DNA from 3 places in the Kitasatospora sp. NPDC057015 genome. Region 3 is predicted to be linked to each of the others. Evidence: predicted binding sites of a transcription regulator. Region 3 holds the regulator's gene; each other region holds the start of a gene.

The links. The regulator HrcA, encoded in region 3, represses chaperone genes, less so after heat shock. The targets are predictions, from matches to a motif close to TTNGCACTCNGNNNNNCNGAGTGCNAA.
Region 1: a site for HrcA is predicted at 5,957-5,983, ahead of groL (chaperonin GroEL). Genes of this name have one in related genera too.
Region 2: a site for HrcA is predicted at 6,146-6,172, ahead of groES (co-chaperone GroES). Genes of this name have one in related genera too.

What each region holds. Positions count from the first base shown of each region.
Region 1 covers NZ_JBHUSG010000003.1:235,308-244,904, reverse strand. Annotated here, with positions in the region: gene otsB (trehalose-phosphatase) at 1-420, shown strand, start outside; gene ACFTWP_RS04350 (trehalose-6-phosphate synthase) at 404-1,873, opposite strand; gene ACFTWP_RS04345 (glucosyl-3-phosphoglycerate synthase) at 1,915-2,934, opposite strand; SAM riboswitch class I at 3,114-3,245, shown strand; gene thrC (threonine synthase) at 3,263-4,564, shown strand; gene ACFTWP_RS04335 (MoaD/ThiS family protein) at 4,594-4,872, shown strand; gene ACFTWP_RS04330 (cold-shock protein) at 5,545-5,748, shown strand; gene groL (chaperonin GroEL) at 6,140-7,762, shown strand; gene ACFTWP_RS04320 (hypothetical protein) at 7,865-8,221, shown strand; gene ACFTWP_RS04315 (hypothetical protein) at 8,265-8,900, opposite strand; gene ACFTWP_RS04310 (PadR family transcriptional regulator) at 9,023-9,370, shown strand; gene ACFTWP_RS04305 (hypothetical protein) at 9,367-9,597, shown strand, end outside.
Region 2 covers NZ_JBHUSG010000005.1:136,626-146,222, forward strand. Annotated here, with positions in the region: gene ACFTWP_RS06975 (hypothetical protein) at 49-621, opposite strand; gene tsaB (tRNA (adenosine(37)-N6)-threonylcarbamoyltransferase complex dimerization subunit type 1 TsaB) at 786-1,439, shown strand; gene rimI (ribosomal protein S18-alanine N-acetyltransferase) at 1,490-1,975, shown strand; gene tsaD (tRNA (adenosine(37)-N6)-threonylcarbamoyltransferase complex transferase subunit TsaD) at 1,968-3,104, shown strand; gene ACFTWP_RS06995 (hypothetical protein) at 3,101-3,361, shown strand; gene ACFTWP_RS07000 (polysaccharide deacetylase family protein) at 3,481-4,335, shown strand; gene ACFTWP_RS07005 (methyltransferase domain-containing protein) at 4,406-5,581, opposite strand; gene ACFTWP_RS07010 (hypothetical protein) at 5,686-5,991, opposite strand; gene groES (co-chaperone GroES) at 6,315-6,620, shown strand; gene groL (chaperonin GroEL) at 6,737-8,368, shown strand; gene ACFTWP_RS07025 (LysR family transcriptional regulator) at 8,499-9,500, shown strand.
Region 3 covers NZ_JBHUSG010000019.1:365-9,961, reverse strand. Annotated here, with positions in the region: gene hemW (radical SAM family heme chaperone HemW) at 1-1, shown strand, start outside; gene ACFTWP_RS19370 (DUF3097 domain-containing protein) at 129-965, opposite strand; gene ACFTWP_RS19365 (hypothetical protein) at 1,128-1,712, opposite strand; gene htpX (zinc metalloprotease HtpX) at 1,768-2,688, opposite strand; gene hrcA (heat-inducible transcriptional repressor HrcA) at 2,941-4,032, shown strand; gene dnaJ (molecular chaperone DnaJ) at 4,106-5,245, shown strand; gene ACFTWP_RS19345 (16S rRNA (uracil(1498)-N(3))-methyltransferase) at 5,505-6,254, shown strand; gene ACFTWP_RS19340 (PDZ domain-containing protein) at 6,479-9,597, shown strand, end outside.

The sequences.
Region 1 (9,597 bases), on a different contig from region 3:
GCCGTGCACACCCGCCGCGCCGACACCCCCGAGGCGGCCCTGGAGCTGCTCCGGCAGCCGCTGGCCGCACTGGCCGCCGAGCACGGGCTGATGGTCGAGCCCGGGCGGCTGGTGCTGGAGCTGCGCCCGCCGGGCGTGGACAAGGGGGCGGCGCTGAGCGCCTTCCTGCGCGAGCGCGCGGCCCGCTCGGTGCTGTACGCCGGGGACGACCTGGGTGACCTGGCGGCCTTCGCGGCCGTGGAGAAGGGCCGCTCCGAGGGCGTGCCGGGCCTGCTGGTCTGCAGTGGCGCGGTGGGCGACGCGCCGGTGCGTGAACTCGCCGACCGGGCGGACCTGGTGGTCCCCGGCCCGGCCGGCGTGGTGGAGCTGTTGGAGCTGCTGGTGCGGCGGCTCGGCGGGAGCCTCAGCCCAGTGCGTTGAGCTGGTCGAGGAACCACTGCTGCGGCGGCAGCGCGGTGGCCGCCGCGGCCAGCCGCTTGGTGCGCTCGGTGCGCTCGGCGGCGGGCATGGTGAGGGCGGTGTGCAGTGCCTCGGCGGTGGCGATCACGTCGTACGGGTTGACGCTGATCGCGTCCTCGCCGAGTTCCGCGTGCGCGCCCGCCTCCCGGGACAGCACCAGGGCGCAGCCCGCGTCGGAGACCACGGGGACCTCCTTGGCGACCAGGTTCATGCCGTCCCGGATGGGGTTGACCAGCGCCACGTCGGCCAGCCGGTAGGCCGCCAGGGACCGCGGGAAGTCGTCGTTGACGTGCAGGATCAGCGGCTGCCAGGTGTCGGTGCCGAACTCCTCGTTGATCTCCCCGGCGATCCGCTCGACCGAGGCCGTGTACGCGCGGTACTCGGCCAGGTCGGTCCGCGAGGGGTAGGCGAAGGCGACGTGCACGACCCGGTCCAGCCACTCGGGCCTGGTCCGCAGCAGGTGCCGGTAGGCCAGCAGGCCGCGGACGATGTTCTTGCTCAGCTCGGTGCGGTCCACCCGGACGATCGTGCGGCGCTCGCCCACGGCCGCCCGCAGGGCGGTCAGCCGCTCCTCGACGTCGGGCCGGTGCGAGCGCTCGCGCAGGAAGTCGGCGTCGGCGCCCAGACCGTGCACGCCCAGCGCGGTGGTGCGGCCCGCGTGCGTGACGGTGAGCGCCTCGCGGTCGACCTCGGCGCCGAGCAGGTCGGCGCAGCAGTCCGCGAAGGCGAGCGCCCAGCGGCGGGTCAGGAAGCCGGCCCGGTCGGCGCCCAGGATGCCGGTGAGCACGGCCTCGGCGACGTCGTCCGGCAGCATCCGGTAGTAGTCCGGCGGCGCCCACGGGGTGTGCGAGAAGTGGCCGATCCGCAGGTCGGGGCGGCGGGCCCGGAGCAGCGCGGGCACCAGGGACAGGTGGTAGTCCTGCACCAGGACGGCGGCGCCCGGGGCGGCCTCGGCGGCGAGCGCGTCGGCGAAGGCGGTGTTGTACTCCTCGTACGCCTGCCACTCGGTGCGGAACCCGGCGTCGAAGGCCGGTTCGGTCGGTGTGGCGTAGAGCAGGTGGTGGACGAACCAGAGGGTCGAGTTGGCGACCCCGTTGTAGGCCCGGGCGAAGGTGTCGGGATCGATGTCCAGCATCCGGACGGCCTGTCCGCCGACGTCGTGCCCGGCGCGGTCGAGCCGGCCGTCCGGGGCCTGCCGGGCCGCCGTCCGGTCGGCGTCGCCGAGCGCCGCGCAGACCCAGACCGCCGAGGGGTCGTCGATGGCGGAGAGCCCGGAGACCAGGCCGCCGCCGCCGCGGCGCAGGTCCAGGCCGCCGTCCTCGCGTCGGCTGAAGGACACCGGACCGCGGTTGGACGCCACCAGGACGGGGGCGCTTCCGGTCGTACTCGAACGTGCCGTCGTGAGATCGCCCATGATGGGAACCTTGCCGTGGTCCGGCGCCCCCAAACGTCCCTTCACGCGGTGTGACGGCTCACATACTCCGCGACCGTGTGCATCGGCGGCCGCTCCAGCGCGCCGACCGGGTGGGTGCGGGCGGTGAAGCCCCCGCCGGTCCGGGTGAACTGGGTGAGCAGCGGGTGCACCAGGTCCGCGGAGGCCTTGAGCCGGTGGGTGCGGTCGAGGCGTTCCAGGGCGGTGCGGTAGATGGTCGCGGCCATCCTCCCCAGCGCCTGGCTGTCCTGGTGCCGGTGGTGGCGGACCCCCACGTCGACCTGGGCGAGCGCGTCCAGCCCGGCCGTCTCCAGGGCGTCCACCAGCAGGCCGAGTTCCACGCCGTAGCCGGTGGGGAAGGGCAGCCGCTCCAGCAGCGAGCGCCGGGCCGCGTACTCCCCGCCGAGCGGCTGCACGAAACCGGCGAGTTCCGGCCAGTGCAGGTTGAGCAGCGGGCGGGCGACCAGCTCGGTGACCCGGCCGCCGCCGATCGGGTCGACGGTGCCCTCGCCGGCGCCCGGCAGCTCGTACGGGCGGTCGTACATCGCCTTGACCAGCTGGATGCCCGGATCGGTCAGCAGCGGGCCGACGATCCCCGACACGAAGGCGGGGTCGAACTCGCGCAGGTCGGCGTCCACGAAGCAGACGATCTCGCCCGAGGTGACCAGCAGGGAGCGCCACAGCACCTCGCCCTTGCCGGGTTCGGCGGGCAGCCGGGGGAGTATCGCGTCCCGGTGCACCACCCGCGCGCCGGCGCCGGCGGCGACCTCGGCGGTGCGGTCCGCCGAACCGGAGTCGACCACGACCAGTTCGTCGACCAGCGGGAGACGCTCCATCAGCTCCCGGCGGATCGTCGAGACGATGGCGCCCACCGTGGACTCCTCGTCCAGGGCGGGCAGCACCACGCTGATCGTGCCGGCCCGGCCGGCCGCCTCCTTGGCGGCGAGCAGGTCGCGCACCGGTCGGTCGGCCGCGCTCCAGGACCGGCGGCGCAGCCAGGAGGCCACCTCCGGGAGAAGCGCGGGGGGCAGCTCGGCAGGCACGGCACACTCCTTGGTGGGCGCCCTCGATGGCGCGCGTCGGTGGGGCACTTCGCGTCGGTCGGGCATCTCGCGTGGCGGACGGACCGCTTCACGGTTGACGCCTTCGGATACAGTCTTCGTACAGCGCTTAGACCTTCGCACGCCGGGGTCGCCCGCTGCGCAGGACCACAACTTCACAGAGCTCATCCAGAGGGACTGAGGGAACGGCCCGTCGACGTCCCGGCAACCTTCTCGCACGGCCGTTTCGCGGCCCGGCGGGACAGGTGCCAATTCCGTCCTGTGGCGCGCCCGCGTCACGGGGAAGATGAGGAGAGAGGCCTCCGCCATCATGGCTATCACCGCGACCAACGCTTCCGGCGCCGCAGACGTGACCGACTCCGTCGACCTCGGCCCCGCCATCGCACTCTCCTGTCGCGAGTGCGGCACCCGCTTCCCGCTCGGCCCGAGTTTCGCGTGCCTGGAGTGCTTCGGCCCGCTGGAGATCGCGTACGACTTCGGCTCGGCCGGCGCGGACGAGCTGCGCAAGCGGATCGAGGCCGGCCCGGCGTCGATCTGGCGCTACGCCCCGCTGCTGCCCGTCCCCGCGGACGTCGCCTCCAAGCCGAACCTGAACCCGGGCTGGACCCCGCTGGTGAAGGCCGACAACCTGGGCCGCGAGCTCGGGTTCACCGCGCAGCTGCACGTCAAGGACGACTCGGGCAACCCGACGCACTCGTTCAAGGACCGCGTGGTGGCCTGCGCCATCGAGGCGGCCCGCGCGTTCGACTTCACCACCCTCTCGTGCTCGTCGACCGGCAACCTGGCCGGCGCGGTGGGCGCGGCGGCCGCCCGGGCCGGGTTCAAGTCCTGCGTGTTCATCCCGCACGACCTGGAGCAGGGCAAGGTCGTCATGGCCGGGGTGTACGGCGGCGAGCTGGTCGGCATCGAGGGCAACTACGACGACGTGAACCGCTTCTGCTCGGAGCTGATCGGCGACCCGGCCGGCGAGGGCTGGGGCTTCGTCAACGTCAACCTGCGGCCGTACTACGGCGAGGGTTCCAAGACCCTGGCGTACGAGATCTGCGAGCAGCTGGGCTGGCGCCTGCCGGAGCAGATCGTGATCCCGATCGCGTCGGGCTCGCAGCTCACCAAGATCGACAAGGGGCTGCAGGAGCTGATCAAGCTCGGCCTGGTCGAGGACCGCCCGTACCGGATCTTCGGCGCCCAGGCGGAGGGCTGCTCCCCGGTGTCGGCCGCCTTCAAGGCGGGCCGTGACGTGATCCGCCCGGTCAAGCCGAACACCATCGCCAAGTCGCTGGCCATCGGCAACCCGGCGGACGGCCCGTACGTGCTCGACATCGCCCGTCGCACCGGCGGCGCCGTCGAGGACGTCACCGACGCCGAGGTGGTCGAGGCGATCAAGCTGCTGGCCCGGACCGAGGGCATCTTCGCCGAGACCGCGGGCGGGGTGACCATCGGCGTGCTGAAGAAGCTGGTCGAGACCGGGCAGCTGGACCCGGCGAAGGAGACGGTCGCGATCAACACCGGCGACGGTCTCAAGACCCTGGACGCGGTGGCCGACGCCGGTCTGACCGTGACCATCCGCCCGACGCTGGAGTCCTTCCGGTCGGCCGGCCTCGCGTCCGCCTGATCCCCCATCACGCTAGGAGAGCCACCGCCATGAGCGCCAACGTCCGCATCCCGACCATCCTGCGCACCTACACCGGCGGCGCCGCCGAGGTGGCCGCCGAGGGCGCGACCCTCGCCGAGGTCATCGCCGACCTGGAGAAGAACCACGCGGGCATCGCCGCCCGCGTGCTCGACGACACCGGCAAGCTGCGCCGCTTCGTCAACATCTACGTCAACGACGACGACGTGCGCTTCGCCGAGGGCCTGGCAACCGAGATCAAGGACGGCGCCAGCGTGTCGATCATCCCCGCGGTGGCCGGCGGCTGCTGACCGCCCCCGCCGCCCGCGCCGGCACCCGCCGGCGCGGCCCCGCAGGTCCCGTCCGCCGGGCCGCTCCGTCCCGCCTTCCCCGGTCGCCCCGGGAGGGCCGGCGGGGCGCCGGTGGACCGAGCCGCCTTCGTGTCCGGAATTCAATTCTCCGGTCGTGAAGGCGGCTCGCCGCGTTGGGGTGGGAATTCGGCCGTCCGAGGCGGAGTAAAGTGTCGGACAGCTGATGACCGGGCCCCCTCCCCCGCCAGCCGATCGCCGCCCCCGTGGGCGCCCCGCACGTTCGTGTCCCGTCCGGCCGCTGAGACCGGCTCACATGTCGTGCCCGTGAAAGATGTCAGGCAGGCGTCAGAATTCCGGCCGCTATTTGCGGCATTCGTCCGCTATGCCCGGCGTGATATGCCGAATTTCTCCGCATGCATCCCGTATTGCGCCTCGACGGCTGCCGCGAATTCCCGCTGGCTGGGCCTGTTGCAGAGGGCTTCGATACGGATACATTCAGCCGCGATCGACGCATTCACCCGCTCGACGACCACCGTCCGGTGGCCCATGGCGGGCGGCTGCGGCGTGCACGGCTGCGCTCAGGGGGGGTTCCCCGGGCCGGCCTCAAACCAGACCCGGGCCCGCGACCTGCGGGATCCGTGAAGGGCCAGCACAGCACTAGGGGAGTTCGGAATGGCTCAGGGCACCGTCAAGTGGTTCAACGCGGAGAAGGGCTACGGCTTCATCGCGGTCGACGGTGGTGCGGACGTGTTCGTCCACTACAGCGCGATCCAGATGGACGGCTACCGCACCCTCGAGGAGGGCCAGCGGGTCGAGTTCGAGATCTCCCAGGGACAGAAGGGCCCGCAGGCGGACATGGTCCGCGCGGCGGTCTGACCCTTCCGGACCCAGGAGCCTCGGCTCGGCCCACGGGCTGGTGATCCGCTTCGACCGACGGGCCCGTACGACGTGAGTCGTACGGGCCCGTCGGCATGTCCGGCCCGGGTCGTGCGTATCGGAGGCGTCGGCGGGCGGCCCGGCGGGCGGCGGGGGCCGCGGGAGCGGCGCGGGCGGGGCGACGCGCCCGGCCGGATCGTGGGTGGGGCTTGCACTCGCCATGCCGGAGTGCTAATCATTGGCGTTAGCACTCACAGCTTGAGAGTGACAACGGACCGGGTCGGTGAGGCCCCCGGGAGCGGTAGGGGAAAGGACCCCCGCACACCAGGGCCGTCCGTCGCGGGCACCTTCCGGTCCGAGCATTCACCGCCGTCTCGGAGGACCACTTCACATGGCAAAGATCATCGCGTTTGACGAGGAAGCTCGCCGCGGCCTTGAGCGCGGGATGAACCAGCTTGCCGACGCTGTCAAGGTGACGCTCGGCCCCAAGGGTCGCAACGTCGTCCTTGAGAAGAAGTGGGGCGCCCCCACGATCACCAACGACGGTGTCTCCATCGCCAAGGAGATCGAGCTCGAGGACCCGTACGAGAAGATCGGTGCCGAGCTCGTCAAGGAGGTCGCCAAGAAGACGGACGACGTCGCTGGCGACGGCACCACCACCGCCACCGTCCTGGCCCAGGCCCTGGTCAAGGAAGGCCTTCGCAACGTCGCCGCCGGCGCCAACCCGATGGCCCTGAAGCGCGGTATCGAGAAGGCCGTCAAGGCCGTCTCGGACCAGCTGCTCGCCCAGGCCAAGGACGTGGAGACCAAGGAGCAGATCGCCTCCACCGCCTCCATCTCCGCCGCCGACACCCAGATCGGCGAGCTCATCGCCGAGGCGATGGACAAGGTCGGCAAGGAAGGCGTCATCACCGTCGAGGAGAGCAACACCTTCGGTCTGGAGCTCGAGCTCACCGAGGGCATGCGCTTCGACAAGGGCTACATCTCGGCGTACTTCGCCACCGACCTGGAGCGGATGGAGGCCTCCTTCGAGGACCCCTACATCCTGATCGCCAACTCCAAGATCGGTTCGGTCAAGGACCTCCTCCCGCTGCTGGAGAAGGTCATGCAGAGCGGCAAGCCGCTGGTCATCATCGCCGAGGACGTCGAGGGCGAGGCCCTGTCGACCCTGGTCGTGAACAAGATCCGTGGCACCTTCAAGTCCGTCGCCGTCAAGGCCCCGGGCTTCGGTGACCGCCGCAAGGCCATGCTCGGCGACATCGCCATCCTCACCGGTGGCACCGTCATCTCCGAGGAGGTCGGCCTCAAGCTGGAGAACGCCGGCGTCGACCTGCTGGGCACCGCCCGCAAGGTGGTCATCACCAAGGACGAGACCACCATCGTCGACGGTGGCGGCGACAGCGACCAGGTCGCCGGCCGGGTGAACCAGATCCGCGCCGAGATCGAGAACAGCGACTCGGACTACGACCGCGAGAAGCTCCAGGAGCGCCTCGCCAAGCTGGCCGGCGGCGTGGCCGTCATCAAGGCCGGCGCGGCCACCGAGGTGGAGCTCAAGGAGCGCAAGCACCGCATCGAGGACGCCGTCCGCAACGCGAAGGCCGCCGTCGAGGAGGGCATCGTCGCCGGTGGTGGCGTCGCGCTGCTGCAGGCTTCGGTCGCGTTCGACAAGCTGGAGCTCGAGGGCGACGAGGCCACCGGTGCCAACATCGTCCGCGTGGCGCTGGAGGCCCCGATCAAGCAGATCGCGATCAACGCCGGCCTCGAGGGCGGTGTCGTGGTGGAGAAGGTGCGCAACCTCCCCGCCGGTCACGGCCTGAACGCCGCCACCAACGAGTACGTCGACCTCATCGCCGCGGGCATCATCGACCCGGCGAAGGTCACCCGCTCGGCGCTGCAGAACGCCGCCTCCATCGCGGCGCTCTTCCTCACCACCGAGGCCGTCATCGCCGACAAGCCCGAGAAGGCCGGTGCCCCCGCGGGCGGCGGCATGCCGGGCGGCGACATGGACTTCTGATCCCTCCGAGGATCAGTCGCTCTTGAGCGAGGGCGGTTCCCTTCGGGGAGCCGCCCTCGCGGCGTTCCCGGGCCCGGGCGGCGGCTGCGGGAGAATGGACGGATGTCCAGCTCTGAAATCGAAGCAGCCCTGCACAAGGCGAGGGCGCTGATCCTCGCCGACCTCAGCGCCCGGGACGTGGCGGACGCCACCGTGGTCTCGCTCGTGGAGGACGCCGTGACCCACCGGCGCTGGTGGCTGGAGCAGTGGCCGGACGGCACGGACTTCGTGCTCGGACTGGTGGCCCAGGACGTCCAGGACGCGCTGCTGGAGGCCTACGGCCGCTGGCCGCTCTGCCCCTCCTGCGCGCAGGACGGCGATCCGCACGCGTTGAGCGTCGAGCCCGAGCTGGGGCCCGACCCGCACTGGGTCTGCGGCAAGGAGGCCACCGTGGTCGCGACGGTCGGGCAGCTGACCTGATCCCGAGCGCCCGCCCCGCCCGCCGACGGGCGGGCGGAGGCCGCTACCCCTCCAGGCGGCCGAGCTCCGCCGCCAGGTTGGCCCGGGCCGCGGCGTCGAAGCGCTCCAGGGCGGCCGGGGTGCGGTAGAGCGCGGGCAGGGCCAGCAGCTGCCGCAGGATCGCCGCCCGGCCGGCCCGGAAGTCCTCGTCCGGCACGAAGGCGTACTCCTCGCGGACGGCGGCGGCGTAGGCGGTGTACGCCTCGGGCGTTGCGCCGAGGACGGCCAGGTCGGCGTCGCAGAGCACCTCGCCGTCCCGGTCGCCGGGCTCCGGCCGGTGCGTGACGGTGAGCCGGACCAGCCGGGCGACCTGCGCCACCCGTGCGGCCGGGAGCCCCGCCTCGGTGAGCGCGCGGACGGCCAGCGCCGCGCTGCGCTCCTCGTTCTCGGAGCGGTCCGGCTTGTAGACGGCGTCGTGGAACCAGGCCGCCAGCCGGACGGCGTCGGGGTCGTCGGCGTACCCGGCCAGGGCGTCGACGTGGTCGAGCACCGCCCGCAGGTGGTCGGTGGTGTGGTACCTGCGCTGCGGCTCGGCCCAGCGCCCCAGCAGGTCGCGTCCGTACGGCTCGGGGTCGACGGTGGCGCCGCAGCGGCGCAGCAGGGCGGACCAGCGGTCGGTGAGGGCTTCGGGCGACGGCATGGGGACATTGTGGCCCGGCGGCCGGACGGGCCGTCGGGCGCCCCGGCGGCCCGCATCACGGGGCCCGGCGGCCTGCTGATTCTGCTGGACAGCATATGTAGTTCGCCGATATATATAGACCTATGACAGAACGCTCCATGCAGGAGCCGACGCTGCTTCTGCTCACCGCTCTCGCCGATGCCCCGAGGCACGGCTACGCGCTCATCCAGGAGATCGCCGCGATCTCTGGCGGCCGGGTCCGGATGCGCACCGGCACGCTCTACGGCGCCCTCGACCGGCTGCTCCAGCAGGGCCTGATCAGGGTCGAGAGCGAGGAGGTCGTCGACGGCCGGGCCCGCCGCACCTACGCGCTCTCCGACACCGGCCGCACCGCGCTCGCCGCCGAGGCCGACCGGCTGCGCGCGGTGGTCGCCGAGGCGGACCGCCGGCTGACCGTCATCCGTCCGAGGATCAAGGGGGCCTTCGCATGACCGACTCCGACACGGCGCTGCGCGCCGCACTGCGGTGCTACCCCGCCGGCTACCGCCGCGAGCGCGGCGAGGAACTGGCCGCCGTCTTCGCCGACTCCACCGCCGGGGCAGGGCGCGCCGCCACCCTGTGGGAGGCCTTCGATCTGGGCGCCTACGGGCTGCGGCTGCGTACCGGGCTGACCTCCACCGGGCTGCCCGGTCGGGCGCTGGCCGCGGTCGCGCCGTTC
Region 2 (9,597 bases), on a different contig from region 3:
CCGCCGCGGACCACCGCGCCGGGGCGGCCTCGGGCGACGACCACGACCTCAGGCGACGACCACGACCTTGGTCCCGTTCGGTGCGAAGTCCCAGAGCAGCTGGCCGTTCTGCCGGCTCTGGCGGATGCCGCCGGTCTTCACGGCCGGGTCGGGCGTCGGCAGGGCGCCGTCCTGGGCCGCGCTGAAGCCGAAGACGATGCCGTTCTGCTGGGCGAACAGCACCACGTGCTCGATCTGCTTGCCGTCGGTGCCGGTGGTGGTGGGCCGCCGACTGTAGACCGTGTAGTTGCCCGCGGACGGCTCCACCGAGCCCGGTGCCACCGTGAAGGCGGCCTGGACCTGCGGGGTCTTCTTGGGATCGACCAGCCAGACGGTGTGCGTGCCCAGCGAGTACACCACCCGCAGCCCCGTGCCGGAGGTGGCCGGCAGGGCCGGCACGGTCGGGGTGGCGGAGGCGGTCGGCGCCGCGGTCGAGGCGGAGGGGCCGGGGGCGGCACTGCTCTCGGCCGGCTTCGGCGGCCCGCCGGCGCGGTCCACGGCGCCGTTGGCCTGGAAGGCCAGCATGCTCACCAACGCCAGGGCCCCCAGGGTCAGCCCGGTGACCACCACTCCAGGACCCATCTTCGCCACGTCTGCTCCCACCACCGTCCGGAACTGTCGGCCCCAATCGTGCCAGGTCCGCCGGGCGCGCCCGCACCGATCCGGACGTGTGTTCCGTACTGGCACGGAATTCCGGTCGGCGGGAGCGACGAGGACCGGTCGGCGGGACCAACTAACCTGGACCCGTGCTGCTGCTCGCGTTCGACACCGCAACCCCCGCCGTCACCGCCGCCGTCTTCGACGGCACGACCGTCCTCGCCGAGGCCTGGACGGTCGACGCCAGACGGCACGGTGAGCTGCTCCTGCCCGCCGTCGACCAGGTACTGAGGGAGGCCGGCGTCGACAAGCACCGGCTGACCGGGATCGCCGTCGGCGTCGGACCCGGCCCCTACACCGGACTGCGGGTCGGCCTGGTCACCGCCGCCGCCCTCGGACACGCCCTCGACCTGCCGGTGCACGGCGTCTGCACCCTGGACGCGATCGCCCACCGGGCCCGCGCCGAGGGGGTCACCGGCCCGTTCACGGTGGCCACCGACGCGCGCCGCAAGGAGGTCTACTGGGCCTCGTACGACGCCGACGGCGTCCGGACCGAGGGCCCCTCGGTGGACCGCCCGGCCGACCTGACGCCCGAACCGCGGTCGGTCGGCGCCGGCGCGCTGCTCTACCCCGAGGTCTTCCCCGGCGCGCAGGGCCCCGAGCACGTCTCGGCCGGCGCCCTGGCCGCCTTCGCCGCCGCCGAACTGGCCGCCGGCCGCGAACTGCTGCCCTGCGTCCCGCTCTACCTCCGGCGCCCCGACGCCCAGGTCCCGGCCGGCTACAAGGCGGTGCTCCCGGCGTGAGCCCCGGCCCGAACGGCGCCGCCGGCCCGGGCGGCACCACCCTGCGACCCATGCGCTGGTGGGACATCGCACCGGTGATGGAGCTGGAACTGCGGCTGTTCCCCGAGGACGCCTGGTCCACCGGCATGTACTGGTCCGAGCTCGCCGAGACCCACCCCGGCGGCACCCGCCACTACACCGTGGCCACCGCTCCCGACGGCGCCGTGGTCGGCTACGCCGGCCTGATGGCCGTGGCCGGCGAGGGCGACGTGCAGACCATCGCCGTCGACGAGCGGATGCAGGGCGCCGGACTCGGCGCCGCGCTGCTCACCGACCTGATCGAGGAGTCCGCCCGGCGCGGCTGCGCCGAGCTGCTGCTGGAGGTGCGGGTGGACAACCCGCGCGCCCAGCGCCTGTACGAGCGTTTCGGGTTCGAGCCGGTCGGCATCCGCCGCGGCTACTACCAGCCCGCCAACGTGGACGCGCTGGTGATGCGCCTGGACGACCCCAAGACCGAACCGAAGACCGACGTGAACAAGGACCCCCGCCATGGCTGACGAACCGCTCGTCCTCGGCATCGAGACCTCCTGCGACGAGACCGGCGTCGGCATCGTGCGCGGCACCACCCTGCTCGCCGACGCGGTCGCCTCCAGCGTCAACGACCACGCCCGCTTCGGCGGCGTGGTGCCCGAGATCGCCAGCCGGGCGCACCTGGAGGCGATGGTCCCGACCATCCAGCGGGCGCTGGACACGGCCGGCGTCAAGGCCTCGGACCTGGACGGCATCGCCGTCACCGCCGGCCCCGGCCTGGCCGGCGCGCTGCTGGTCGGCGTCAGCGCCGCCAAGGCCTACGCCTGGGCGCTGGACAAGCCGCTCTACGGGGTCAACCACCTCGCCTCGCACATCTGCGTGGACCAGCTGGAGCACGGCCGGCTGCCCTCGCCCACGATGGCCCTGCTGGTCTCCGGCGGGCACTCCTCGCTGCTGCTCAGCGAGGACATCACCAGTGACGTCCGCCCGCTGGGCGCGACCATCGACGACGCGGCCGGCGAGGCCTTCGACAAGGTCGCCCGGGTGCTCGGCCTCGGGTTCCCCGGCGGCCCGGTGGTCGACCGGATGGCCCGCGAGGGGGACCCGCGGGCGATCGCCTTCCCGCGCGGGCTGAGCGGCGCGAAGGACCCGGCGTACGACTTCTCCTTCTCCGGCCTGAAGACCGCGGTGGCCCGCTGGGTCGAGGCGAAGCGCCGGGCCGGCGAGGACGTCCCGGTCGCGGACGTCGCCGCGTCCTTCCAGGAGGCGGTCACCGACGTGCTCACCCGCAAGGCCGTCAAGGCCTGCAAGGAGAGCGGCGTGGACCACCTGATGATCGGCGGCGGCGTGGCCGCCAACTCGCGGCTGCGCGAGATGGCCCGGCAGCGCTGCGACAAGGCCGGCATCCGGCTGCGGGTGCCGCGCCCGGGCCTGTGCACGGACAACGGGGCGATGGTCGCCGCGCTCGGCTCCGAGATGGTCTGGCGGGGCCGTACGCCGTCCTCCGCCGACCTCTCCGCGGACTCCTCGCTGCCCGTCACCGAGGTGCACGTGCCCGCCACGGGCGCGGGCGCGGCCACCGGCGCCGGTACGGACGGCGGGGCGCACGGCGACGTCCACGGCCAGGCCTACCGGGCGCTCGGCGGCGGGCGGTGACCGTCGCCGCGATGTGGGAGGCCCGGGCGGCCGACGGCCGGGCCGCCGAGCTGACCGCCTGGGTGCACGCCGTCGCGCTGCCCGCGCTGCGCGGCTCCGCGGGCCTGGAGCGCGCCGAGGTGCTCGGCGCGCCGGGCGACCGGGTGCTGCTGATCACCTGGTGGGACGGCGCCCCGGTGGCGGTCGCCGACCCGCCCGCCGGACTGCTCGCCCGGCCGGTCCACCGCTGGGCGTTCACGAGCGAACACGTCGAGTAGTGCGCCGCGCCGGGGAACCGGCCGCCGGCCGGTAGCGTGCTTCCTGGGAGTCGGCTGAACGATCTGGGGGGCACGGCGCGGTGGAGCGGTACGGGCGGGGCAGGACGACGACGTACGCGGTGGGGGCCCTCGCCTTCGGCGCGCTGGTCAGCGGGTGCGGGGGAGCGGCCCCCGAGGTGCCGAGCGGCCCGCCGGCCGTCACCGGCACGCCGGCCCGCTCGCAGCCGCCGGCGTCACCGCCGGCCGGCACGGCCTCGCCGGGTTCGGACGCGGCCCCGGCGGTCTGGACGAAATGGAACCTCAAGCCGCTGCCGCCCGCCCCGGCGCCGCCCGCGGACAAGCCCCTGAAGCTCACCGCGACGGGCGCCGTGCCGGTCTTCAGCGAAGTCCCGACCACCGACAAGGTCGTCTTCGTCACCCTCGACGACGGCGCGGAGAAGGACCCGAAGTTCGTCGAGATGCTGACCGACCTCAGGGTGCCGGTCTCGATGTTCCTGACCCGCGACATCGTCAAGAACGACTACGGCTACTTCAAGCCGCTCCAGGCCCTCGGCAACCACATCCACAACCACACCGTCGACCACCCGGCGATGAGCACCAAGCCGCCCGAGGCGCAGAAGGCCGAGGTCTGCGAGGCGCAGGCGGCCCTCACCCAGCAGTACGGCACCGCGCCGCTGCTGTTCCGCCCGCCGTACGGCGACGGCGCGCACACACCCGCGCTCAACACGGCGGTGCAGCAGTGCGGCCCGCGCGCGATCGTGCTCTGGCGCGAGTCGATGCAGATCCACGACATGCAGTACCAGGCGGCCGACAAGAAGCTGAAGCCGGGCGACATCATCCTGGCCCACTTCCGGGGGCCCAAGGACCTCAAGGGCGAGACCATGACCCAGATGTTCGGCGAGCTGCTCAGCCGCATCCAGGAGCAGGGCTTCGCGGTGGCCCGGCTGGAGGACTACGTCAAGGCGCCGGGCTAGCGCCGGCCCGCCGAGCGCGCCCGGCCAACGCCCGTCGCACGCGCCCGTGGCACGCGCCCGGCCGGCCGGCTCAGCCGGTCGACACCGGCCGGGCCAGCATCATCAGGTGCCCGTCGCCGACCCGCGAGAGGATCACGGTCACGCTGTGCGGCCCCTGCGGCTTCAGCTTGTGGCGCAGTTCCTCCGGGGTCATGGAGAGGCCGCGCTTCTTGATCACCACGGTGCCGACGCCGCGCTCGCGCAGCAGCGACCTGAGCTTCTTCACGTTGAACGGCAGCACGTCGGTGAGCTCGTAGGCGTGCGCGTAGCGGGTGGCCACCAGCCGGTCGGAGGTCACGTACGCGATCATCGGGTCGATCAGCCGGCCCCCGACCTCGCGGGCGACCTCGGCGACCAGGTGGGCCCGGATCACGGCCCCGTCCGGCTCGTAGAGGTAGCGCCCGACCGGGCCGGCCGGCGGGTCGGGCAGGTCGCCGCCGGTCAGGGTGCGGTCGTGCGGCAGCAGGGTCGCCCGGTGCCGGTCGGCGGCCTTCGTCCCGAACCAGAGCACCGCCTCCTTCACGTCGCCGTGGTCGGAGACCCACTCGGCCTCGGCGTCCTCGGGCACCAGGTCGTGCGGGATGCCGGGGGCGATCTTCAGCGCGCCGACCGGGGTGCGCCGGCCCGCCTCGATCGCCCAGGAGAGCGGTGGGGAGTACGCCTCGGGGTCGAAGACCCGGCCCTTGGTGGTCCGTCGGGCGGGGTCGGTGAACACCGCGTCGTAGCCCGTCACGTCGATCTCCGCGACGTCCGCGCAGCGCACCTCGATCAGCCCGGACAGGCCGAGCGCCGCCGCGTTGGCCGCGGCGGCCGCGCAGGCCGCCGGGTCGCGGTCCACGGCCAGCACCGCGATCCCCTCCCGGGCCAGGGCGACGGCGTCGCCGCCGATCCCGCAGCACAGGTCGGCCAGTCGCCGGACGCCCAGTGCCGCGAACCGCCTGGCCCGCCACTCGGCGACGCTGCGCCGGGTGGACTGCTCGACGCCGTTCGGCGTGAAGTACATCCGCCGGGCGTCGTCGCCGAACTTGGCCTCGGCGCGCTGCCGCAGCCGGGCCTGGGCCAGGGCCGCGGAGACCAGCTCCGCCGGGTGGTCGCGGCGCAGCCGGGTGGCCAGCGCCAGTTCGTCGCCGGGTGCGTAGTCGCGCAGTTCGGCGAGCAGCGACTGGCCCTCGGGGGTCAGCAGGGCCTGCAGGTTCTCGGTCTCCACCCGCCCATTCTCGCCGCCCGGCGCCGCCTCGTGCGCCCTACTCGCCCGGGCGGAGCCCGCGAAGCCCGCCCGGCCGGCGACCGCGAGGCCGGCCCGGCCCGCGGTCAGAGTGCGGAGGTCAGCAGCAGCAGGGCGACCGGCAGCAGGGCGGCCGCCACCGGCAGGACCCGGAACCCGGCCCTCCTGGAGTGGACGGTCACCAGGACGGGCGGTGCGAGGGCGAGCAGCGGGCCGACGACCAGGAGGGCGGCGACCCAGGCGCCGCCCCCGCCCTCGGAGGCGCCGAAGGCCAGGGCGAAGGTCAGCAGGGCGGTTCCGGCGACCAGCAGGGCCTCCATCGGCAGGACGACGAGGGTCAGCAGCAGGTCCAGGCGCAGCGGCCGGTGGAGTCCGGCGGGTTCGGCGGTCATGCCGTCGAGTCTGTGGCCGGGCGGGTGCCGGGCGCCTGAGTACGGCTACTCAACCCGGTGTGGGGTCGCCCCGGTCGGGGGCGGCTCCGCGCGGCGCTCCGCACCCTGCCGACCCGTACGCACGTGCGGTCGCCGGAATCTCCCGGCCGCGCCGTTGGCACTCTGGTTGACTGAGTGCTAACGGCGCCCTATGGTCGTTCCTGGCACTCCCCACCGGGTGAGTGCTAACACGGTGAAGCGTGTCTGACCCCCGCGACGGCAGACACGCAGGCACCACAACTACCTGTAAGACAACCCCGTAATCTCCGAAGGGGAGCTCGGACGTGACCACCAGCAGCAAGGTTGCCATCAAGCCGCTCGAGGACCGCATCGTGGTCCAGCCGCTCGACGCCGAGACCACCACGGCCTCCGGCCTGGTTATCCCGGACACCGCCAAGGAGAAGCCCCAGGAGGGCGTCGTCCTGGCCGTCGGACCGGGTCGCTTCGAGGACGGTCAGCGTCTTCCGCTCGACCTCGCCGTGGGCGACATCGTCCTGTACTCGAAGTACGGCGGCACCGAGGTGAAGTACAAGGGCGAGGAGTACCTCGTCCTCTCGGCCCGCGACGTTCTCGCGGTCATCGAGAAGTAAGACCTCACGGGCCCGCGGGTCCGTATCCGCCCCGCCCCGGATCCGTGTCTTCACCGACAGGGGCCCGGGGCGCGGCTGTTGGCTCACGTATTCAGTAACCCCTGAGGAACGGGAACATGCCGAAGATTCTGCAGTTCGACGAGGACGCCCGCCGCTCGCTGGAGCGCGGCGTGAACAAGCTGGCCGACACGGTCAAGGTGACCATCGGCCCCAAGGGCCGCAACGTCGTCATCGACAAGAAGTTCGGCGCCCCGACCATCACCAACGACGGCGTCACCATCGCCCGTGAGGTCGAGCTCGACGACCCGTACGAGAACCTTGGCGCGCAGCTCGTCAAGGAGGTCGCCACCAAGACCAACGACGTCGCCGGTGACGGCACCACCACCGCCACGGTGCTGGCCCAGGCCCTGGTCAACGAGGGTCTGCGCAACGTCGCCGCGGGCGCCGGCCCGGCCGCCCTGAAGAAGGGCATCGACAAGGCCGTCGCCGCCGTCTCCGAGCACCTCCTCTCGATCGCCCGCGAGGTCGACGGCAAGGACGACATCGCCGCCGTCGCCGGTCTCTCGGCGCAGGACTCGCAGGTCGGCGAGCTCATCGCCGAGGCGATCGACAAGGTCGGCAAGGACGGTGTCATCACCGTCGAGGAGTCCAACACCTTCGGCGTGGAGCTCGACTTCACCGAGGGCATGCAGTTCGACAAGGGCTACCTGTCGCCGTACTTCGTCACCGACGCGGAGCGTCAGGAAGCGGTCCTGGAGGACCCCTACATCCTGATCAACCAGGGCAAGATCTCCTCCATCCAGGAGCTGCTCCCGCTGCTGGAGAAGATCCTGCAGGGCGGTGCCTCCAAGCCGCTGCTGATCATCGCCGAGGACGTCGACGGCGAGGCGCTGTCCACCCTCGTGGTGAACAAGATCCGCGGCACCTTCAACGCGGTGGCCGTCAAGGCCCCCGGCTTCGGTGACCGCCGCAAGGCGATCCTGGGCGACCTGGCCACCCTGACCGGTGCCACCGTCATCTCCGAGGAGGTCGGCCTCAAGCTCGACCAGGCCGGCCTGGAGGTGCTGGGCACCGCCCGCCGCGTCACCATCACCAAGGACGACACCACGGTCGTCGACGGTGCCGGTGACACCGAGGCCGTCGCCGGTCGCGTCGCCCAGATCAAGGCCGAGATCGCCAACACCGACTCGGACTGGGACCGCGAGAAGCTGCAGGAGCGCCTGGCCAAGCTGGCCGGCGGTGTCTGCGTGATCAAGGTCGGCGCCGCCACCGAGGTGGAGCTCAAGGAGCGCAAGCACCGCCTGGAGGACGCCATCTCGGCGACCCGTGCCGCGGTCGAGGAGGGCATCGTCGCCGGTGGTGGCGCCTCTCTCGTGCACGCGCAGAAGGTGCTCGACGGCGGCCTGGGCCTGTCCGGCGACGAGGCGACCGGTGTCGCCGTCGTCCGCAAGGCGCTCGCCGAGCCGCTGCGCTGGATCGCCCAGAACGCCGGTCTCGAGGGCTACGTCATCACCCACAAGGTGGCCGAGCTGGAGGCGGGCTTCGGCTACAACGCCGCCACCGGCGAGTACGGCGACCTGCTGAAGGCCGGCGTCATCGACCCGGTCAAGGTCACCCGCTCCGCTCTGGAGAACGCGGCCTCGATCGCCTCGCTGCTGCTCACCACCGAGACCCTCGTGGTGGAGAAGCCGGCCGAGGAGGAGGCCTCCGCGGGCCACTCGCACGGCGGCCACGGCCACTCGCACTGACGCCTGACCGTTGACCGGAGGCCCGGTCGCGCCCCATGGGGTGCGGCCGGGCCTCCGGCGTACTGCTCCAATGTTCAACCACATATCAGGATAATTTTGCCAATGGCAAAGAGTGCCTTATAACTGAGGCATGATCGAGGCCCGCCATCTCCGCGTCCTGCGTGCCGTCGCCCGCACCGGGTCCTTCTCCGCCGCCGCGCGGGAGCTGGGCTGCACCCAGCCCGCCATCAGCCAGCAGATGAAGGCCCTGGAGAAATCCGTGGACACGCCGCTGGTGGTCCGGGTCGGGCGGGGCATGCAGCTCAGCGAGGCCGGCCGGGTGCTCCTGAAGCACGCCAACGGCATCCTGGCCGGACTCTCGGCGGCCGAGGAGGAGGTCGCCGCGATCGCCGGGCTGCGGGCCGGGCGGGTGCGGCTGGTGTCCTTCCCGACCGCGAGCTCCACCCTGGTGCCTCCCGCGGTCGCCGAGCTGCGGAGCACCCACCCGGGGCTGCGGGTGTCGCTGGTCGAGGCGGAGCCGACCGAGTCGCTGGCGATGCTGCGCGGCGGCGAGTGCGAGGTCGCGCTGGCGTTCCGGTACCCGGACTCGCAGGGCGCGGCGACCGTTCCCGCCCCGCACGGCACCCCGCGCGAGGCGCGCGCCGAGGCCGTCCTGGAGGCGGCGGCCGCCGCGGCCGCCAACGACTGGTCCGACCTGGTGGTCCGCCCGCTGCTGGACGACCCGCTGGTCGGACTGCTGCCCGCCGGGCATCCGCTGGCCGACCCGGCGGGCGAGCGGCCGGTGGAGCTGGCCGAGCTGTCGCAGGAGCAGTGGATCGCCGGCTGCCCGCAGTGCCGCGGCCACCTCGTGGAGCTCTGCGCGGCCGCCGGCTTCGAGCCGCGGATCGACTTCGCCACCGACGACTACCCCGCGGTGGTCGGCCTGGTCGCGGCCGGCCTCGGGGTGGCCGTGCTGCCGGGGCTGGCGCTGGACTCGGTGCGCCAGGAGGGCGTGTCGCCGGTCGGGCTGCGGGCCGCCACCGGTGAGCCGGCGCTGCGCCAGGTGGTCGCCCTCACCCTGCCGGACCTCGCGGAGGTGCCGGCCGTGGCCCTGATGCTCGACCGGCTGGCGGGAGCCGCCGCCCGCCGCTGACCCGCCGCGGACCCGGGCCCGGAGGGGGCGAGGGCCCGGGTCGGGCGGGTGCCGTGGTCGCGGTGCCGTGGTCGGTGGCACCGGGAGGGGCGCCGCA
Region 3 (9,597 bases):
AATCCCGTTGACGTGGGAGCGGCCGTCCGAGGGAGTTGTGATGACCCGGTGGACGTGCTCGGCGTCGTCCTGGACACCGCGGAGTTCCAGACCTGCGCCTGAGACCCTCCGGCGGGATCCGAGGCCGCTCAGTCCTCGGTGAGCGTCACGAAGTCGATCAGTTCCTCGACCCGGCCCAGCAGGGCCGGGTCGAGGTCCCGGTAGGAGTTCACCGAGGCGAGGATCCGCTTCCAGGCGGCCGGGGTGTCCACCGGCCAGCCGAGCCGGCGGCAGACGCCCTCCTTCCAGGACTCCCCGCGCGGCACCTGCGGCCAGCCGGGGATGCCGACGCTGGCGGGCTTCACGGCCTCCCAGACGTCGATGTACGGGTGGCCGACCACCAGGACGCAGGCGCCGGTCACCTGGCCGGCGATCCGGTGCTCCTTGGTGCCGGGCAGCAGGTGGTCGACCAGCACGCCGAGGCGCCGACCCGGGCCGGGGGCGAAGTCGGCGACGATCGCCGGCAGGTCGTCGATGCCCTCCAGGTACTCCACCACCACGCCCTCGATCCGCAGGTCGTCGCCCCAGACCCGCTCGACCAGTTCGGCGTCGTGCCGGCCCTCGACGTAGATCCGCGACTCCCGGGCGACCCGGGCCCGGGCGCCCGGCACCGCCACGGATCCGGAGGCCGTCCGGCCGGGGGCCTTGGCGGGCGCGGGCGCGGCGCCGGCCGGGCGCACCAGGGTGACGACCCGCCCCTCCAGCAGGAAGCCGCGCGGGCCCATCGGGAACACCCGGTGCTTGCCGAAACGGTCCTCCAGCGTGACCGTCAGCCCCTCGGCCGTCTTCTCGCACCGCACCACCGCCCCGCAGAAGCCGGTGGCCGCCTCCTCCACCACGAGGTCCCGCTCGGCGGGCACCTCCGGGGCGGGCTGCTGCCGCTTCCACGGCGGGGTCAGGTCCGGGCCGTAACTCCTGCTGCGCATCCTCGGACTATACGAAACCCGCCGCCGCCCCGGCCGCCGGGCACGCGCACCGGCCCGTCCGGCCCGCGTCCGGTGCCACCGCCGACAGCACGGCCGCCGGCTGCTCCGCCAGCGCCGTACGGTGCGTCAGCGCCGCGGCGTCCGGCGGGTTTCCGGGCGGCCTCACAGGCCCGGGGCGCCCCAGACCGGGAACCAGCGGGAGAGGTCGGACTCGACCCGCAGGTCGTTGCCGAGCATGGCCTTGATCTGGAGTTCCAGCGGGCTGTTGCGCTTCTCGCCGCCGCCGGGCATCGGTGCGAACGGGTAGAAGGTGCCGCGCTTGTAGAGGTAGACGAGCGCGAGCGCCTGGCCGGCGTCGTTGCGGAAGGCCACCAGCGAGCAGAGCAGTTGCGGGCCGAATCCGTTCGCCTCCAGCTCGCTGTTCACCGCGTGCAGGTCGTTGACCAGTTCGGGGAGTTCCTCCGGGGTGTGCCGGGCCAGCAGCCAGGAGTAGCCGTAGCCGTCCTGGCTGGCCTCCACGGGGACGCCGCCGCGGTCGGTGTCGGCGTCGAGCAGCGCCCGGACCTGCCGCTCCACCTCGCCGAAGGCGCCGCCCTCGACGGCGGCGAAGCAGACGGAGCCGAGTCCGGTCGGCCGGAACCCGGCGGCGGCCTCCAGGGTGAGCGCCGCGGAGGGGACCCCGAACAGCTGGTCGAGGTCGGGCCGGACCGGCTTGCTCCGGCCGAACAGGGTGTCCAGGAATCCCACGGGGTCCCCTCCGGTCGCACGGCGTGTCGTCAGGTGCGGTGGTGGTGCGGGCGGGTCAGTGGTTGAGGTCGGTGGAGATCCTGGCGAGCTGCTCCAGCCGCTTCTCCAGCGACGGGTGGGTGGACAGCAGCTGGCTGGCGGTCTCCCGGGCGCTCAGCGCCGGGGCGAAGTAGAAGGCGTTGTAGGCCTGGGCCTGCCGCAGGTCCCTGGTGGGGATCGCGGCGATCTGGCCGGTCACCTTGGTCAGGGCGGAGGCCAGCGCGCTGGGCCGGCCGGTCAGCTGGGCGGCCGCCCGGTCGGCGGCCAGTTCGCGGTAGCGGGACAGCAGCCGGGTGAGCAGGAAGCTGATGACGTACACCACCATCGAGACCAGCGGGATGATCAGCATCGCGATGGCGGCGTTCTGGTCGTTGCTGTTGCGGTTGCCGCCCATCAGGCCGCCGTACATGGCCATCCGGGTCATCGCCCCGGCGAGGACGCCGAGGAACCCGGCCACCGTCATCACCGCGACGTCCCGGTGGGCGACGTGCGAGAGCTCGTGGGCGAGGACGCCCTCCAGTTCCTCCGGCTCCAGCCGGCGCAGCAGGCCGGTGGTGACGCAGACCACCGACTTCTCGGGTTTGCGGCCGGTGGCGAAGGCGTTCGGCATGTCGTTCTGGGAGACCGCGACCCTGGGTTTGGGCATGTCGGCGAGTGCGCAGAGCCGGTCGATGGTGCCGTGCAGCTGCGGAAACTGCTCGGGGGTGACCTCGTGGGCGCCCATCGCCCGTTCGGTGATCTTGTCGCTGAACCAGAACTGCGCCACGAACAGCCCGCCCGAGATCAGCACGATGATCGGCCAGGCCCCGCGGAACAGCGCGATGAGCACACCGGTGAAGCCCACGTACAGAAGACCGATCACGAACATCGTGGCGACCATCCGGCTGGTCAGTCCGCGGTCGGGGGTGAATCGGGTGTGCTGGCCTGAGGTCGACATCGCTGCTCCTCGCATTCGCCGGTTGCCTTCGATGCTGCCACCTGGCGGGGCGGGCGGCATCACCCCGCGCGGGGCGGTGCGTGCAGGATCACCACCGACGGGCCGTTCCTGCCGTCGGGCCCGGGCCTTACACTGGCAGGTACGGTTCTGGCACTCGACTGTCCTGAGTGCCAGAGGCCCGGAACTGGTGATCCACAGAGCGGCCCAGACCAAGTCATAACGGACAACGTGCGAAGACGGAGGTGCGTGCCCATGGCCAACGAGCGCAGGGCGGACGATCGCAAGTCCGACGGCAGGCACCTCGACGGCAGGCAGCTGGACGTGCGTCCGCTGGACGACCGCAAGCTCGCGGTGCTGCGTGCGATCGTCCAGGACTACGTGGGCACCGAGGAGCCGGTCGGCTCCAAGGCGCTGGTCGAGCGGCACAGCCTCGGGGTCTCCCCGGCGACCGTGCGCAACGACATGGCGGCCCTGGAGGAGGACGGCTACATCCAGCAGCCGCACACCAGCGCCGGCCGGATCCCCACCGACAAGGGCTACCGGCTCTTCGTCGACCGCCTCGCCGAGGTGAAGCCGATGACCGCGCCCGAGCGGCGTGCGATCCGGCACTTCCTGGACGGCGCGGTCGACCTGGACGACGTGGTGGCCCGTACGGTGCGGCTGCTCGCGCAGCTGACCCGGCAGGTCGCGGTGGTGCAGTACCCCTCGCTCTCCCGCTCGACCGTGCGGCACATCGAACTGGTCGCGCTGGCCCCGGCCAAGGTGATGCTCGTCCTGATCACCAACACCGGCCGGGTCGAGCAGCGGATGGTCGACTGCCCGGGCACGGTCGGCGAGACCGTCCTGGCGGACCTGCGGGCCCGGATCAACGCCCGGGCCGTCGGGCAGCGCCTGCCGGACGTCCCCGAGCTGCTGGAGGGCCTGCCGGCGGCCTTCGAGGCGCCCGACCGCCCGACCGTCACCACCGTGCTCGCCACCCTCTTCGAGGCCCTCGCCGAGCAGAACGAGGAGCGGATCATGCTGGCCGGCACGGCCAACCTGACCCGCTTCGGGCACGACTTCCCGCTCACCATCCGGCCGGTGCTGGAGGCGCTGGAGGAGCAGGTCGTCCTGCTCCGCCTGCTGGGCGAGACCGCCGACGCCGGGATGATGGTCCGAATCGGCCGGGAGAACGCGTACGAAGGGCTCAATTCCACCTCGGTGGTCTCGGTCGGTTACGGTTCGGGCGACGAGAGTGTGGCAAAGCTGGGAGTGATCGGTCCGACCCGGATGGACTACCCGGGCACAATGGGGGCGGTGCGTGCGGTGGCACGGTACGTGGGCCAGATCCTGGCCGAGTCGTAGAACAGCGCCGTTGGACCTCCAACGGTGACAACCAGTCGCAGCACTTCTAGAGGCGGAACAAGCGGAGCATTTGGTGGCCACGGACTACTACGCGGTACTCGGCGTCCGACGGGATGCGGGGCAGGACGAGATCAAGAAGGCGTTCCGGCGCCTCGCCCGTGAACTGCACCCGGACGTCAACCCGGACCCGAAGACGCAGGAGCGGTTCAAGGAGATCAACGCCGCCTACGAGGTGCTCTCGGACCCGGCCAAGCGCCAGGTCTACGACCTCGGCGGCGACCCCCTCTCCCCGAACGGCGGCGGCGCGGGCGGCTTCGGCGCCGGCGCGGCGGGCTTCGGCTTCTCCGACATCATGGACGCCTTCTTCGGCGCCGCCTCCGGCCAGCGCGGGCCACGCTCGCGCACCCGGCGCGGCCAGGACGCGATGATCCGGCTGGAGATCACCCTGGAGGAGGCCGCGTTCGGCACCACCAAGGAACTCCAGGTCGACACCGCCGTCACCTGCACCACCTGCTCCGGTGAGGGCGCCGCACCCGGCACCTCGGCGCAGACCTGTGACATGTGCCGGGGCAAGGGCGAGGTCTCGCAGGTCACCCGGTCCTTCCTGGGCCAGGTCATGACCTCGCGGCCGTGCCCGCAGTGCCAGGGTTTCGGCACCGTCGTGCCGACCCCGTGCCCGGAGTGCGCCGGCGACGGCCGGGTCCGGGCCCGCCGCACCCTCACGGTGAAGATCCCGGCCGGTGTGGACAACGGCACCCGGATCCAGCTGGCCGGCGAGGGCGAGGTCGGCCCCGGCGGCGGCCCGGCCGGCGACCTGTACGTCGAGATCGCCGAGACCGCCCACCCGACCTTCCAGCGGCGCGGGGACGACCTGCACTGCACGGTCACCATCCCGATGACGGCCGCCTCGCTCGGCACCCAGGTGCCGCTGCAGACCCTGGACGGGCTGGAGGAGGTCGACATCCGGCCCGGCACCCAGTCCGGACAGTCGATCCCGCTGCACGGCCGGGGCATCACCCACCTGCGCGGCGGCGGCCGGGGCGACTTGATAGTGCACGTCGAGGTGCAGACGCCCACCAAGCTCGACCCCGAGCAGGAGGAGCTGCTGCGCCGACTGGCGCTGCTGCGCGGCGAGGAGCGCCCTTCGGGGACCTTCGCGCCCGGCCAGCAGGGGCTGTTCTCGCGGCTGAAGGACGCCTTCAACGGCCGCTGAGCCGCCGAGCCGGCCCGGACACCGAGCACAGCAGCGGCCCGCGACCCCGTACATGGGGGCGCGGGCCGCTGTCACCCCGGCGTGAGCCGGCCTCTGTGCGCCCCCGGCGGCCGTGTACGCCACCCGGGTGCGTCGAGAGCCCCACGCGCCCACCGGCCCCCTGTCCGGTGCTCCCACCCCGCCCACCCACAGCCCACCCCGCACCCGCACCCGCACCCGCACACCAGCAGCGCAGCGCCAGCCCCGGAGGCAGACCCCGATGACCGCACCCGTGTTCGTCACCGACTCCGCGCGGCTCAGCGGCGCCGCCCCCGGCGCGGTGGTCCGCCTGGACGGTCCCGAGGGCCGGCACGCGGCCGCGGTCAAGCGGCTGGAGCCCGGGGAGGCGGTCACCCTCGCGGACGGCCTGGGCCTCGGCGTGGACGGCACGGTCGCGGCCGTGCACGGCAAGGACGCCGTCGACGTGACGGTCGGCGCGGTGCGCCGGGAGCCCGAGCCGTCCCCGCGGATCGTGGTTGTCCAGGCGCTCCCCAAGGGCGACCGCGGCGAACTCGCCGTCGAGACCATGACCGAGGTCGGCGTTGACGTGGTGATCCCGTGGCCGGCCTCGCGCTGCATCACCCAGTGGAAGGGCGAGCGCGGCGCCAAGGCGCTCGCCAAGTGGCGGGCCACCGCCCGCGAGGCGGGCAAGCAGTCGCGCCGGTTGCGCTTCCCCGAGGTCCGGGAGCCGATGACCACCCGCCAGTTGGCCCCGCTGCTGGCCGGAGCCGCGTTCGCCGCCGTGCTGCACGAGGAGGGCGCGCAGCCGCTGGCCACCGCGGCGCTGCCGCCCGCCGGGGACCTGGTGCTGATCGTCGGCCCCGAGGGCGGGGTCTCCCCGGAGGAGCTGGCCGCCTTCGCCGAGGCCGGCGCCGGACCGTACCGGCTCGGCCCGTCCGTGCTGCGCACCTCGACGGCGGGGGTGGCGGCCGGCGCGCTGCTGCTGGGTCGGACCGGACGCTGGTCCTGATCCGCTGGTCCTGATCCGCCGGTCCTGATCCGCCGCGCCGGACCCGCCGGGCTCGACCCTCGGGGCCGGACCGGCCGGGGTCGCCCGGCGGCCGTTCCCGGGCGGCGGATCGTACCCGACCGGCCGCCCCCGCCCGCCCGCCGGGAGGGCGCTGGCGGGCACCGCCGCGGCCCTCGCCCGCCCGGGTTCGCTGTCGAAGAAAACGCTTCGCACTGTGCGTGCACATGCATAAAGTGACGCCCGTGACCGAAGCCCACAGCACCCTCGCCGGCGCGTACCTGCGCCACCCCCACCTGCACGGCGACCTGATCACCTTCGTCGCCGAGAACGACATCTGGCTCGCCCCGCTCGACGGCGGCCGGGCCTGGCGGCTGACCGCCGATCAGGTCCCGGTCTCGCACCCGAGGTTCTCCCCGGACGGCCGGCACATCGCCTGGACCTCCACCCGCGACGGCGCCCCGGAGATCCACCTGGCCCCCGCCGAGGGCGGCCCCTCCCGCCGGCTCACCTACTGGGGCAGCGGCCAGACCAGACTGCGCGGCTGGACCGCGGACGGCCGCCCGGTCGCCACCACCACCGCGGGGCAGGCCACCCTGCGGCGCACCTGGGCGTTCGCCGTACCGCTGGACGGCGGGGAGCCCGCCCGGCTGCCGTACGGGCCGGTCGGCGGTCTGGCGCAGGAGCCGGGGGACGGGGGGAGGGTGCTGCTGCTGAGCGCCTGGAGCCGCGAGCCCGCGCACTGGAAGCGCTACCGCGGCGGCACGGCCGGCAAGCTCTGGATCGGCTCCGAGGAGTTCGCCCGGGTGCACGCCGGGCTGGACGGCAACATCGAGTCCCCGCTCTGGGTCGGCGGCCGGATCGCCTTCCTCAGTGACCACGAGGGCGACGGGCGGCTGTACTCCAGCCTCCCCGACGGCAGCGACCTGCGCGCCCACACCGCCTCGCAGGACGGCTTCTACGCCCGCAACGCCACCACGGACGGCACCCGGGTGGTCTGGCACAGCGCCGGCGACCTGTGGATCCTGGACGACCTGGAGGGCGCCGAGCCGCGCCGCCTGGACATCCGGCTGGCCGGCCCGGCGACGGGCCGCCGGCCCCGCCCGGTGAGCGCCGCGCACTGGCTGGAGACGGCCGCCCCGGACCGCACCGGCCGGGCCAGCGCCGTCGTCGTCCGCGGCGGCGTGCACTGGCTGACGCACCGTGAGGGCCCGGCCCGGGTGCTGGACGAGACGCCGGGCGTCCGCGCCCGGCTGGCCCGGGTGGTGCCGGGCGAGGACGGCGCGCAGGGCGTGCTGTGGGTGACGGACGCCGAGGGCGACGACGCGATCGAGTACGCGCCGGCCGTGCTGGGCGCCGAGCGGCGCCGGCTGGCCGCCGGCCGGCTCGGCCGGGTGCTCGGCCTCGCCGTCTCACCGGACGGCAAGCAGCTGGCGGTGGCGGCGCACGACGGCCGGGTGCTGCTGGTCACGCTCGCCGACGGCGCCGTCCACGAGCTGGCCCGCAGCACCGACGGCGAGGTCAACGGCCTGGTGTTCAGCCCGGACTCGGCCTGGCTGGCGTGGTCGCAGCCCGCGCTCGGCCCGTGGTCGCTGCGCCAGATCGTGCTGGCCAACCTGGCCACCCGGTCGGTCGGCGAGGCCACCCCGCAGCGCTTCGTCGACACCTCGCCCGCGTTCACGGCGGACGGCAAGCACCTGGCGTTCCTGTCGGTGCGCAACTTCGACCCGGTGTACGACGCGCACGTCTTCGACCTGTCCTTCCCCAACGGCTGCCGCCCGTACCTGATCACGCTGGCGGCCGACACCCCGTCGCCGTTCGGCCCGCAGCGCGCCGGGCGGCCGTTCGGCGGCGAGGAGGACGAGGCCAAGGGCAAGAAGGCGGACGCCGAGGACGGTCCTGAGGCCACCCCCGTCACCCGGGTCGACCTGGACGGCATCGCCGACCGGATCATCCCCTTCCCGGTCGAGGGCGGCCGGTTCGGCAGCCTGCGCGCGGCCAGGGACGGCGTGCTCTGGACGCGGCTGCCGCTGGTCGGCGAGCTCGGCGACGAGGCGGCCTCGCTGGAGGACGAGCGGCCCCGGCCGGTGCTGGAGCGCTTCGACTTCAAGAAGCTGCGCGCCGAGGAGCTGGTCTCCGGGCTGGACGCCTTCTCGGTCACCGGTGACGGTGCCCGGCTGGCCGTGCTGGACGAGGGGCGGCTGCGGATCGTCCCGGCCGACCACAAGGCCTCCGGCGAGGACGACGAGACCGACGTCGACCTCGCCCGGCTGCGGGTCACCGTCGACCCGGCGGCCGAGTGGCGGCAGATGTTCGACGAGAACGGCCGCATCATGCGCGACAACTTCTGGCGTGCGGACATGGGCGGCTTCGACTGGGCGGGCGCGCTGGCCCGCTACCGCCCGCTGGTGGACCGGCTCGGCTCGCACGACGACCTGGTGGACCTGCTCTGGGAGGTCCAGGGCGAGCTGGGCACCTCGCACGCGTACGTGACCCCGCACGGCACCGGCTCCGAGGCGGCCCGCCGGCAGGGCCTGCTCGGCGCGGACCTGGTCAAGGACGGCGAGGTGTGGCGGATCGAGCGGATCCTGCCCGGCGAGTCCTCCGACCCGCGGGCCCGCTCGCCGCTGGCCGCGCCCGGCGCCGCCGTCCGTCCGGGGGACGCGGTGCTGGCCGTCAACGGTCGCCCGGTGGACCCGGTGACCGGTCCGGCGCCGCTGCTGGCGGGCACCGCGGGGCAGCCGGTGGAGCTGACGGTCGCCGGCAAGGACGGCACCGGCCAGCGGCACCCGGTGGTCGTCCCGCTGGCGGACGAGGAGGCGCTGCGCTACCACGACTGGGTGGCCGGGCGCCGGGCCGCCGTCCGCGAGCTGTCGGGCGGCCGGCTGGGCTACCTGCACGTCCCGGACATGGTGAGCGCCGGCTGGGCGCAGCTCCACCGGGACCTGCGGGTGGAGATGGCCAGGGAGGGCGTGATCGTCGACCTGCGGGAGAACCGCGGCGGCCACACCTCCCAGCTGGTGATCGAGAAGCTCAACCGGAAGATCATCGGTTGGGACCGGGCACGGGACGTCGAGGGCGCGGACCCGTACCCGGGTGACGCCCCGCGCGGCCCGGTGGTGGCGCTGGCCAACGAGTTCTCCGGCTCGGACGGCGACATCGTCAACGCCGCGATCCAGGCCCTGAAGATCGGTCCGGTGGTCGGCACCCGGACGTGGGGCGGGGTCGTCGGGATCGACAGCAAGTACTCGCTGGTCGACGGGACGGCGGTCACCCAGCCCAAGTACGCCTTCTGGCTGGAGGGTTACGGCTGGGGAGTGGAGAACCACGGCGTCGACCCGGACGT